2 regions of the Devosia neptuniae genome follow, and region 1 is predicted to be linked to the other one. Evidence: predicted binding sites of a transcription regulator. Region 1 holds the regulator's gene; the other holds the start of a gene.
What was found. The regulator PhoB, encoded in region 1, activates phosphate uptake and scavenging genes when phosphate is short. The targets are predictions, from matches to a motif close to TGTCATNNANCTGTCAT.
Positions count from the first base shown of each region.

Region 2: the regulator PhoB is predicted to act here: its motif matches at 3,043-3,059, upstream of N8A98_RS00795 (PhoX family protein).

Region 1 is NZ_CP104965.1:2,598,349-2,604,371, forward strand. It holds gene N8A98_RS15585 (DMT family transporter) at 655-1,077, opposite strand; gene N8A98_RS15590 (DMT family transporter) at 1,074-1,565, opposite strand; gene phoB (phosphate regulon transcriptional regulator PhoB) at 1,965-2,666, opposite strand; gene phoU (phosphate signaling complex protein PhoU) at 2,670-3,380, opposite strand; gene pstB (phosphate ABC transporter ATP-binding protein PstB) at 3,410-4,192, opposite strand; gene pstA (phosphate ABC transporter permease PstA) at 4,264-5,625, opposite strand; gene pstC (phosphate ABC transporter permease subunit PstC) at 5,628-6,023, opposite strand, start outside.
Region 2 is NZ_CP104964.1:158,749-164,771, reverse strand. It holds gene N8A98_RS00810 (ABC transporter substrate-binding protein) at 1-116, shown strand, start outside; gene N8A98_RS00805 (ABC transporter permease) at 216-1,868, shown strand; gene N8A98_RS00800 (ABC transporter ATP-binding protein) at 1,869-2,888, opposite strand; gene N8A98_RS00795 (PhoX family protein) at 3,107-5,080, shown strand; gene N8A98_RS00790 (LysR family transcriptional regulator) at 5,202-6,023, opposite strand, start outside.

The DNA.
Region 1 (6,023 bases):
TTTTTGTGCGTGCGGAAGCGCCGCCTGGTGCGGTTATCGAAGAGGCGGACGGACCCCGAGACGGCATTCGCCTCGTGATGAGTTTTAGAATGAGACGGACGTCGCCCCGGGGTGCCGGGACTTTGTCGGACGGCGCGATCGCAGGCCCCAGCGTTTGCCGTAGCTCCCGCCCGATTGCCTCGTCCGCTCGACCCGGAGCGGAGCGCGACCTCCACTCCCCCGGCTGGCTTCCGGACGCTCGTCGCTGCAGCGCCGCCCGTATCCCGGAAGATGGAGGGAGTATGCGGGAGGTTTTGGGGAAGGGGGATAAGAGGGATAGATGGGGGTGTGGGGGTGCTGCGGCCACCAAACACTCGATATTTGTGGAAGCCTCAGCACCCCCACCCTCTATCCCTCCCCTCAAGGGGGAGGGAGGCGATAGAGCGGATGGATTGGGCTCTCGTCACCCCTCCCTTCCCTCCCCGTCGAGGGGAGGGTGCGCCTGGTGGGTGGGGCGGGATAGTGCCCCGAACCAACAATTACCCACGGTGTCATCCCCGCGAAAGCGGGGACCTCTGTTTGCCTGGAAACCTGGTCAACGGAGGTTCCCGCTTTCGCGGGAATGACACCGCATTCTTGAAAGCGCCCGGAGTAACACCGTCGCTGACGTTGCTGCTATCGCCGCCGCTGTGTCAGGGCCATGCCGCCCAGAATGAGCACCACGCCTAGGGCGCTGGCCCAGAGGATGGAGGGGGTGCCGCGGGCGAGGTCGAGCACCACGCCGGAGACCATTTGGCCGCCGATGACGAGCAGGGCGGTGTTGACGGCGCCGATGCGCGGGATGAGCCAGCTGCCGGAGGCGACGAAGACGACGCCGATGGGGCCGCCGATATAGGCGTGCCAGGGGGCGGTGGCGGCGCCGGCGGGGATGAGGCCGCCGATGGCGAGGCCCAGGGCGGTGAGCGCGATAAAGCCGACAAGATGGTTCCAGAACGAAGCGATCAGGGGCGAGCCGGAGAGGGCGAGGCGGCCGTTGAGCTGGCGGCTGAGGCCGACAAGGAGGCCCGCGAGGACGGCATAGAGGATGGGGGTGATCATGGGCGACCTCCCATGCCGACAAGGATGATCAGGGCGCTACCGGCCAGGATCAGGAGGACGGCGGCGAGGTCGCGCAATTCGAGGCGGCGCTTGGGCAGGCCGAACAGACCCCAGCGGTCGGCGGCGAGGCTGAAGACGACTTGGCCGGCAAGGCCGAGTGCCAGCGTGCCCGAGAGCGCCAGCGGGGAATTGACCGTGGTGGAGGTCAACATGACCGTCAGAGCGCCGGAAATGCCGCCGAGATAGGCCCAAAACGGGGCGGCTGGTTTGGGCTGCGGCTCGGCTGCCGGGCGGCGGCGATAGAGCAAAGCGAGGAAGAGGATGGCGGCTACGGTGCCGGTGCCGTGGGCGGCCCAGGAGGCAAAGAGCGGGTTGCCGTAATGGCCCAGCTCGCCGTTGAAAAACACCATCAGGGTGAGCAGGCCCCCGGTGCCGAAGGCAATCAGCAGGTGCAGCGGATTGAGCTGCCGGGGCGTGGAGGTGGGCATGGGTGGCGCGACTCGGGGGGAGAGACGCCGGATGGTAGCATGCGGTTTGGTGGGTGGGAGGGGGATGGGACCGCGATCTGGTTGAGGTCGGGGCTGGGACTTCCCAATGCTCGGCATTGGTTGAAACTTCAGCACCCCCACCCTCGGTCCCTCCCCACAAGGGGGAGGGAGGCGATGGAGCCAAGGGTCAGGTATTTGTTCGACCCACGGTGTCATTCCCGCGGAAGCGGGAACCGCCGTTTCGGGATGTTGGGTTGAGAAAACAGAGGTTCCCGCTTTCGCGGGAATGACACTGTGGGGGTGGAGATAGGGTGGGGAGGGGCAGGATGTTGCTCTTCCTGCTTTTAAAACGAAAATCCCCGCTTTCGCGGGGATTTCGTAGCAACGTTCTGCTTGGGTCTAGGCGACTTGGGCGAAGCGTTCGTCGAAGGCGTAGCCGGCGCCGCGGACGGTGCGGATGGGGTCAGATTCGCGGCCGCGATTGATGGCGCGGCGGAGGCGGCCGATATGCACGTCGACCGTGCGTTCATCGACATAGACGTCATTGCCCCAGACGCCATCGAGCAGCTGTTCGCGCGAATAGACCCGGCCGGGATGGCGCATGAGATATTCGAGCAGGCGGTATTCGGTGGGGCCCAGATGCACGTCGCGATTGGCGCGGCGCACGCGGTGGGTGGTGCGGTCGAGCTCGAGATCGCCGACGCGCAGGGCAGCGGTGACGAGATTTGGATTGGCGCGACGCAGCAGAGCGTGGATGCGGGCGATCAGCTCGGGCACCGAGAAGGGCTTGACGATATAGTCGTCGGCGCCGGTCGAGAGGCCCCGCACGCGCTCTTCTTCCTCACCGCGGGCGGTGAGCATGATGATGGGGATGCGCGAGGTTTCTTCGCGGGCGCGGAGGCGCCGGCAGAGTTCGATCCCCGAGATTTCCGGCAGCATCCAATCGAGCAGGATGAGGTCGGGCAGCTTTTCGTGAATCTGGCTTTGGGCTTCGTCTCCGGTTTCCGCGGTGACGACGCGGAAGCCTTCGGCCTCGAGATTATAGCGCAGGAGGATGGCGATATCGCCTTCGTCCTCGACGACGAGAATGGTTGCAGGCATGGATCAGGCCTTGATCTGGGTGCGGTGCAGCTCCACCACTTCGGATGTGAGCTGCTTGCCGGTCTGCAGATAATAGGCGCGTTCTGCGATATTGGTGGCGTGGTCCCCGATGCGTTCCAGGCTCTTGGCGCAGAACAGCAGATGGGTGCAGGGCGTGATATTGCGCGGATCTTCCATCATATAGGTGAGCAATTCGCGGAACAGGGAGGTGTACATAGCGTCCACCTCGTCATCGCGATTGCACACTTCGATGGCCCCGGCGGAGTCGCGGCTCGAATAGGAATCCAGCGCATCCTTGATCTGGCGCAGGACCAGATTGGTCATGTTCTTGACGCCATTATAGAAGGTCGGCTGCAGGTTGAGGCCTTCGAGCTTGAGCGAGCGGCGGGCCAATTGCTTGGCCATGTCGCCGACGCGTTCGAGATCGGAGGCCACATGGATGGCGGTGATGATCGAGCGCAGATCGGAGGCCATGGGCTGGCGGCGGGCGATCATGGAGACGGCCATGTCGTCGATCTTGCGCTGCATGTCGTCGATGCGCTGATCGGCAATGATGGTCAGGTCTGCCAGTTCGCGATCAAGGCGGAGCAGGGACTTGGTGCCATTTTCGATGGCGACCTCGACCTGACCGCCCATTTCGGCGATCGACTGGGCCAGGGCGACGAGCTCGTCATTATAGGAGGAGACGATGTGTTCGGGGCCGGAAGTGGGCATAGCAATGTCTCTCTTGGTCCGGGTTTGGATCAGCCGATACGGCCCATGATGTAATCCTGGGTCTGCTTGTTGATCGGGTTGGTGAAGATGTCTTCGGTGACGCCTTCCTCGATCAGATTGCCCAGATGGAAGAATGCCGTGCGCTGGCTGACGCGGGCCGCCTGCTGCATGGAATGGGTGACGATGACGATGGTGTAGTTCTCGCGCAATTCGTCGATCAGTTCCTCGATGATGGCCGTGGCGATCGGATCGAGGGCCGAGCAGGGCTCGTCCATCAGGATGACTTCGGGGCTGACGGCAATGGCGCGGGCAATGCAGAGGCGCTGCTGCTGGCCACCGGAGAGGCCGGTGCCGGGTTCATTGAGGCGGTCCTTTACCTCTTCGAACAGGCCCGCCTTGCGCAGGGACGACACGACGATTTCGTCCAGATCGGTCTTGGAACGGGCCAGGCCATGAATCTTGGGGCCGTAGGCGACGTTTTCATAGATCGATTTGGGGAAGGGATTGGGCTTCTGGAACACCATGCCGATGCGGGCGCGCAGTTCCACCACGTCGAGGGACGGATCGTAGATGTTCTCGCCATCCAGCTCGATCAGGCCGCCGACCTTGGCGCCTTCGATAGTGTCGTTCATGCGGTTGATGCAGCGCAGGAAGGTCGACTTGCCGCAGCCCGAGGGGCCGATGAAGGAGGTGACGGCGCGGTCGGGGATATCGATCGAAATGCCGTGCAGGGCCTGCTTGGCACCGTAATGGACGGTGACATCCTTGGTGTGCAGGCGGATTGGGCGTTCGAGAGCGTCAGTAGGGTTCATGGTGGATTTCACGGTCTGGTGGGTCATCTTAACCTTGCCGGCGAGCATGTCCATTTTCACTTCCTTCGATGTTAAGCGCGCTTTTCGAGCTTCGAGCGAAGATAGATGGCGACGCCGTTGAGCATGATCATGACGAGGAGCAGTACCATGATCGCCGCGGCGGTGCGGGGTTCGAAGAAATTGCGGTTTTCGTTGCCCTGCCAGAGATAGATCTGGACCGGCAGGGCGGTGGCCTGGTCGAGCGGGGTAGCCGGCACGGCGGCGACGAATGCCTTCATGCCGATCAACAGGAGTGGAGCGGTTTCGCCCAGAGCATGGGCAACGCCAAGGATGGTGGCGGTCAGGATCGAGGGGAAGGTGACCGGCAGCACATGGTGGAACACCATCTGCGTCTTACTGGCACCCATGCCGAGCGCCGCCTGGCGCAGAGCCGGGGAGACGCCGAGCAGGGCGCCGCGGGTGGCGATGATGATGGTGGGCAGGGTCATCAGGGTCAGCACCAGGCCGCCGACGATGGGGGCGGAGATGGGCAGGTGCATGTAATTGATGAACACAGCGGCGCCGAGCAGACCGAAGACGATGGAGGGCACGGCAGCCAGATTGTTGATATTGACCTCGATCAGGTCGGTGAGGCGCGATTTGGGCGCGAATTCCTCAAGATAGATGGCTGACGCCACCCCGATCGGGACGGCCAACAGGATGACGACCATCATCATCCAGAGGGTGCCGACAAAGGCGCCGAGCAGGCCGGCGCTGGCGGGAGCGGCGCGGCTATCCACATTGGTGAAGATCGACCAGGCAAAGCCCGAGGTGATGGTGCCATTGGCCTCGAACTGGTCGATCAGGGCGCGGGCGGGAGCGGCGAGCTGTTGCTGGGCGTCGCCCAGGTCGCGGTTGATATTGCCCTTGATCCAGTTGTCGGCATTGGCGGAGGCAAGCACGTCGACCTGGACGGTCTGGCCGAGCAGGCTGGGGTCGTTGACGAAGAGCTCGCGGACGCGGTGGCGGGCGTCGGTTTCAGCAATGGTCAGGAGCTGGCGGGTGTCGATATCGAAACCGGCAGGTGCGGCGGCACGCAGCGAGGCCTCGATCACCTTGTTCCAGTTCAGCATGGCGACATCGCGCTGCCATTTGAGGCTGGCGGCACGGAAATCGGCCTCCGACTGGTCCGCAGTGCGCACAGGCGCCGGATCGACGTCGATCACGGCGGGATCGAAGGTGACCGACAGGTGCAGATTGGACTGCGTAAAGGCCGGAATGCCTTTGCGCACGATATCGGTGAAGAGCAGGGCAACGAAGCCCAGCGCGAGAATGATGGCGGCCAGGCCAAGCCCGCGAAAGATCGCTTCGCTGAGATGGCGCCGGGCGAGGCTGGCGCGGATCAGCCGAGTGCGTTCGTCGGATGGCTGGGTGGTGGAGAGCATATCGGTCATGATTATTCGTATTGCTCCCGGAAGCGGCGAACGATGAAGAGCGCGAAGATATTGAGGCAGAGGGTGATGACGAAGAGGGTCAGGCCCAGGGCAAAGCCGACCAGCGACTGGGGGCCGGCGAAGTCGGTGTCGCCGGTGAGCTGGTTGACGATGGAAACGGTGATGGTTGCCACCGGCTCGAAGGGATTGCCGCGCAGGACCGGGCTATTGCCGGCGGCGAGCACCACGATCATGGTTTCGCCCACTGCACGGCTGACGGCCAGCAGGAAGGCGCCGACGATGCCGGGCAGGGCGGCGGGCAGCAGCACATTGCGGATGGTCTCGGACTTGGTGGCGCCCAGGCCATAGGCGCCGTCGCGCAGGGTGCGCGGCACCTGGTTGAGAATGTCATCGGACAG
Region 2 (6,023 bases), on a different replicon from region 1:
TGCCAGCCGGCTATCCCGACCGCGCCGAGATCAAGGTGCTGCCCTACAATGCCGCCGCAGCCCTCGCCAACGAGACTGCCAACAAGGAACAGTTCGGCGAGATCTTCGGCCAGTAAGCCACGGTGATTTCGACCAAGCCATCGATGCGGCTGGCCGGCACGGTTCCTCCCTTGTCATTGCCGGACGGCCGCATCCAGAGAGCGGCGGGCCCCCTGTTGCCCGCCGCTCTCGTCCTGCTTGCGGTCGGGTTCCTGGCGATCCTGCCGATCGGGCGCCTGATGGCCACGGCGCTGTTTGTCGACGGCACGTTCGATGCGAGCCTGCTGCTGAACCGGCTCGTTCGCGGCGCCACGCAGCGCGCCATTTTCAACACACTCGATACGTCGCTCTTCGGCGCTCTCCTGGCGCTGATGCTCGGCGGACCATTCGCGCTGCTGATCGCGGCCACCGATATGCCATTGCGCAAGCTGCAGGGTTTTCTGCTGATCCTGCCGCTGATGATTGCGCCGCAGGTGATGGCCTTGGCCTTCATGCATCTGCTGGGCCCTTCCAGCGCCCTGCTTGGTGCGCTTGGCCTCGCGCCACCGCCGGGCACGGCCAATCCGCTGCTGGGCCGCGGCGGCATCATTCTGCTGTTCGGAATCCAGCACGCCCCCATTGTCTTCATCACCCTGCGCGCGGGATTGGTGTCGATACCCCGCGACTATGTCGAGGCGGCTCGCGCGGCCGGCATGGGGCCGGCGCGCGTGCTGCGCGGCATCGTGCTGCCGCTACTCGGCCCCTATGTCATCGCCGCGGCGGCTTTGGCCTTTGTATCGGGCGTCGGTAATTTCGGCATTCCGGCGCTATTAGGCATGCCGGAAAATTATCTGACGCTGGCAACCCTGATCTACCAGCAACTTTCCAGTAACGGGCCTACCGTGCTGCCGCAGGTTGCCGGATTGTCGCTGCTGATCTGCGCTATCGCCATCCTGGGTATCGGCGCGCAAGGACTGGCATTGCGCCGCAGGCAGTTCGCACTGACGCGCGGCATGCCCATGCAGTTTGCGCTGGGGCGCTGGCGCTGGCCAGCCGCCATGGCCGGCATGCTGGCCCTGTCCGTCGCGCTGTTGCTGCCGGCGGCAGCACTCATTACCACCTCGCTCGTGCCCGCCTATGGCGTGGCGCTCTCGACGGCTACCGTCACGCTCGACAATTATGCGGAAGTCCTGTTGCGGCAGGCCTCCACCATGCGCGCCTTCGTTAATTCCAGCTATTTGTCACTGCTGGCCGCCGCCATACTGGCGCTGCTGGCAGTGCCGTTGGCGCTGGGCATGGCGCGATTGCCCCGCACTTTTGCCCGCCTTGCACATGGCGTGCTTGAATTGCCCTATGCCTTGCCGGGAATCGTGCTGGCAATCGCCTGCATCCTGCTGTTCCTGCGGCCGCTGCCATTGCTGGGCAGTCTCTATGCGACACCGTGGATTATTCTTATCGCTTATTTGATGCGGTTCGCGGCTCTCGCCCTCAAGCCGGTGGAGGCAGCGCTTGGGCAATTGCCGCCTGATCTGACCGAAGCGGCGGCGGCCTCTGGCGCCGGTGCCATCAGGCGACTGCTGACAATCACCGCGCCACTCGTTGCCCCGGCAGCGGCAGCTGGCGCGCTCCTGGTCTTCATGAGCGCCTTCAATGAGCTGACCGTCTCGGCGCTGCTGTGGTCCAGCCGCAACGAGACCATCGGGGTGATCCTGTTCAGTCTTGAGGAATCGGGCCTCTCCCCGCAGGCGGCCGCGGTGGCCGTCATTACCCTGGTGGTGATCATGGTGCTGCTGGCACTGCTCGATCGGCTGTCCGGCCGCCTCCCGACAGGTGTGCTGCCCTGGCGCTGATCAGCCCGGCACGATCCAGGCGTCCTCGATGGCAAAATGAACTGGGCGACCGGGCTCCAGCCGCTCCCGCGCGGTGAGCAGCACCTGTTCGCCATTCGCCAATTGCAGAATGGTGTCATAGCCCGCCCCCGAATAGCGGGCAGCGACAACAGCTGCCGGAATGCCGGCATCCGCGAGGGTCAGATTTTCCGGCCGCAGCAACAAAGCCGCCTTGCTGCCCTGCACCTGACCACGAACGAGAACCGGCCGATCCGCCAGCGTCACACGCCCATCCGACACCAGCGCCGACACGAGCATCCCCCGCCCGACAAAGCCGGCGACCATCGCATTGGCGGGCTCGTTATAAAGCTGCTCGGGCCGCCCCGACTGCTGTACCACGCCGCGGTCCAGCACGATGACCCGGTCCGCCAGCGCCAATGCCTCGGACTGGTCATGCGTCACAAACACGATGGTCGCGCCGGTTTTTTCGTGCAAGCGGGCAAACACATCCAGCATTTCGGCACGCAGATGCACGTCGAGATTGGCCAGAGGCTCATCGAGCAGAATGATGTCGGTGCCGGTCACGAGGCACCTGGCCAGCGCCACCCGCTGGCGTTGACCGCCGGAGAGACCGTCGACGGATCGTTGTCCGAAGCCGGCCAGGGAAACCATTTCAAGCGCCGCGCCAACACGCTCGTCGATAGCCGCCCGCCCCAGGCCACGCGCCTGCAGCGGATAGGCGACATTGCTGGCGACATCCATATGCGGCCAGAGGGCATAGGATTGGAAAACAATGCCCAGACTGCGGCGCTCGGGCGGCACCATGGCGCCAGGGCTGCCAACCTGGCGGCCGTTGAAATGAATACTGCCGGCGCTCGGCTGCTCAAACCCTGCAATCAATCGCAGGATCGTGGTCTTGCCGCAGCCGGAAGGCCCTAGCAGGGCGGTAAAAGACCCCGTTTCGAGTGTAAAGCTGGCCGCGTTCACCGCCAGATTGTCGCCGAACCGCTTGGTCAGAGTGTCGAGCACAATGGTTGTCATCCGGCCCATCTAGAAGCCGGACGTGACATTTGGACGACAGGCCAAATCGATCATGCCGAGCCACGCAGAGCGGATCGCGGCCGGTCCAGCCCAGCAAATGCAGCTCGTGGCTCCGCTCCATCGCCACTCGGCGATTGAGGCCTGCGCTAGCTTATGTCATTGAACCTTCGTGTCGGCGTGGAATGGGTTGCGTAAGCAAGCCCTCAAGAGACCCCACCATGACCGATCGTCAGAAGACGCGCGAGCGTCCCAATCCGCGCCGTGCCTTTGCCCAGAGCTACGGCTCGCTGCTCAACGAGGGCTTTAACCGTCGCACTGTTCTCAAGGGTTTCCTCGCCAGTTCGGCCGTCGCCGCAATGGGCGGGAGCTTCGGCGTGCGCAACGCCACCGCCAATGAAGGCGCGTCGACGCTGACCTTCACCGAACTCACCAGGGTACGCGACGCCCAGGACCATTGGCCCGAGGGCTATGACCGGCAGGTGCTGCTGCGCTGGGGCGATGCGATCTTTCCGGATAGCCCGGAATTCGACCTTGCCACGATCGACGGCCCGGCAGCCGAACGCCAGTTCGGCTACAATAATGATTTTACCGCTTTCCTGCCTTTACCGCTCGGCTCCTCTGCTTCGGATCGCGGGCTACTGCTGGTGAGCCACGAATATGCCTCACCTTTCCTGATGTTCCCGGGCCTCAGCATGGAGGATTATCGCGACAAGCTCACCGACGCGCAGATCCGCACTGTGATGGCAGCCACCGGCGTCAGCATCGTCGAAATCAAGCGCAATGGCACTCTATGGGAAGTGGTCAAGGACGGCGACTACAACCGCCGTATTCATATGGGCACCGAGATGCTCATTTCCGGCCCTGCTGCCGGTGACGACCGGCTCAAGACCAAGGCCGACCCGACCGGCACGGTGGTGTTCGGCACCATTTCTAACTGCAATGGCGGCGTGACGCCGTGGGGCACGATGCTATCGGGCGAGGAAGGCTCGATGGACGTGTTTGCCGGCGATTACAGGACTTTGGGCAATCAGGAACTGGTGGAACGCCAGGGCTGGGACGAGGATGAGAACGACATCTATTCGGTGTCGCGCGTCGAGCCCCGCTTCAAGTTCGAGAACGAACCCAATGAATGGATGAAATTCGACTGGGTCGTCGAGATCGATCCGATGGACCCCACCGCCAAGCCGATCAAACGCACAGCTCTGGGCCGCATGACGCATGAAGGTGCCCAGGTCAGCGTGGCACCTGATGGGCGCATCGTGGTGTTCATGGGCGACGATGACGACTTCGAATATCTATATCGCTTCGTCACCCGCGATAAGTTCAACCCCGATGACCGCGCCGCCAACAAGGACCTGCTCGACAATGGTACTTTGTCGGTCGCCAAGTTCGCCAGCGATGGCACCATGGAATGGATACCGCTCGTCGCCGGCGAGGGCCCGCTTACCGCCGATGCCGGGTTTGCCACACAGGCCGACGTCGTGCTCAATACCCGCGCCGCAGCAGACCTGGTCGGCGCTACCCCGATGGATGCACCCGAGGGCTTCATACCTCATACTGGCACCGGCAAACTGTATGTCGCCATGACCGAGAATGAGGACCGGCTGCCCGCCGGAGAGGACGATTTCGAAAGCGTCAATCCCGCCAATCCACGTGGTCCCAATCCGCACGGCCACCTGCTCGAATTGGTCCCGCCCGACGCCCCCCTAGCGCCCGACCATGCGGCCAACATATTCACTTGGGACGTATTCGCCTTGTGTGGGAATCCAGGCAAGCCCGAGGACGAAAGCCTATACCACCCCGATACCACCCAGAACGGCTGGTTCACTGACCCCGACAATATCGGCGTCGACCCGGCCGGCCGAATCTGGGTGACCACCGATGGCCCGCCGCCGGACGGCATGGCCGACGCTGTCTACGCTATGGATACCGAAGGTCCGGGCCGCGCCTTACCGCGCCTGTTCTATATCCCGCCGACCGGCTCGGAGGCCTGCTCGCCAACCTTCACGCCCGACGCTACCAGCCTCTTCATGTCGGTGCAGCATCCGGGCGAGTTGCGCATTGACGACATGGAAGACGCCGAGTCGATGGCAGAGGCCGGCACGAGCTGGCCCGATTTCGGCGAAACCATGCCGGCCCGCCCCTCACTAGTGGTTTTGACCAGGCGCAATGGCGGCGTGGTGGGTAGCTAGAGCTGAGAGGCGGGCTCACAGCGCCAGAGCCCGCCATCTTCCTCATCGACATGAGTACGCCAGCCAGACCTTGTGAGGGGGATGCTTTGATCGCGCCTCGCCAGGGGGGCAGTGACAGCCATTAGGATGCGTCTGCCGACATTTGTTGCTGAAACCAACGGCGGACCATGTGCATGGTGCGGCCGGAGCGGTCGTTGCGCCAGGCGAGAAACCAAGAGCCGTTGCGGGTGACCATGCCGAACGGCGCGATTAGCCGGCCGTGCTGGAGGGCGTCGGTAATGGCGGGACCGGGACCGATGGCGACGCCAAGGCCAGCTTCTGCGGCCTGCACGCTGAACGAGAGTGCGTCATACCATATGGTGTCGCGCGGTGGCAGAGTGCAGCCGGCCTCGCGGGCCCAGTTGGTCCACATATCCGGCGGCCAGCGGATGTCGAGCCGGGGCAGGCTCCAGACCAGTTCGGGCGTCAGTTCGCGGCCCTTGACCAGCATGGGACTGATAACCGGACCGAAGGTTTCCGGCGCCACGGCGCTGACCGTCATTCCCGGGATGTCGAGCAGGGGGCCAACGCCGACATAGATATCGATCGAGCGATCGGCGGGATTGATCTCTCGTGTCCAGGTGGTGAGGCGGACGGAAATGCCACCCAGTGCCTGTTCGAGGCTCTGCAGGCGTGGCACGAGCCAGCGCAGCATGAAGGTATCGGGGGCTGTGATCATGATGGTGGACTGGCTCGCGGCCGCGCGCAAGTGCTCGGCACCCCGTGTCATGGAAGCAAAGGCTTCTGTCACGGTGGCAGCAAAGGTCCGTGCCTCGGGCGTGAGGCGCATGGAGCGGTTGCCGCGCTCGAACAGCGAAATGCCGAATTCGTCCTCTAGATTCTTGATATGACGGCTGACGGCGCCGCTGGTGACGTGCAATTCGTCGGCAGCCTTGCTCACGCT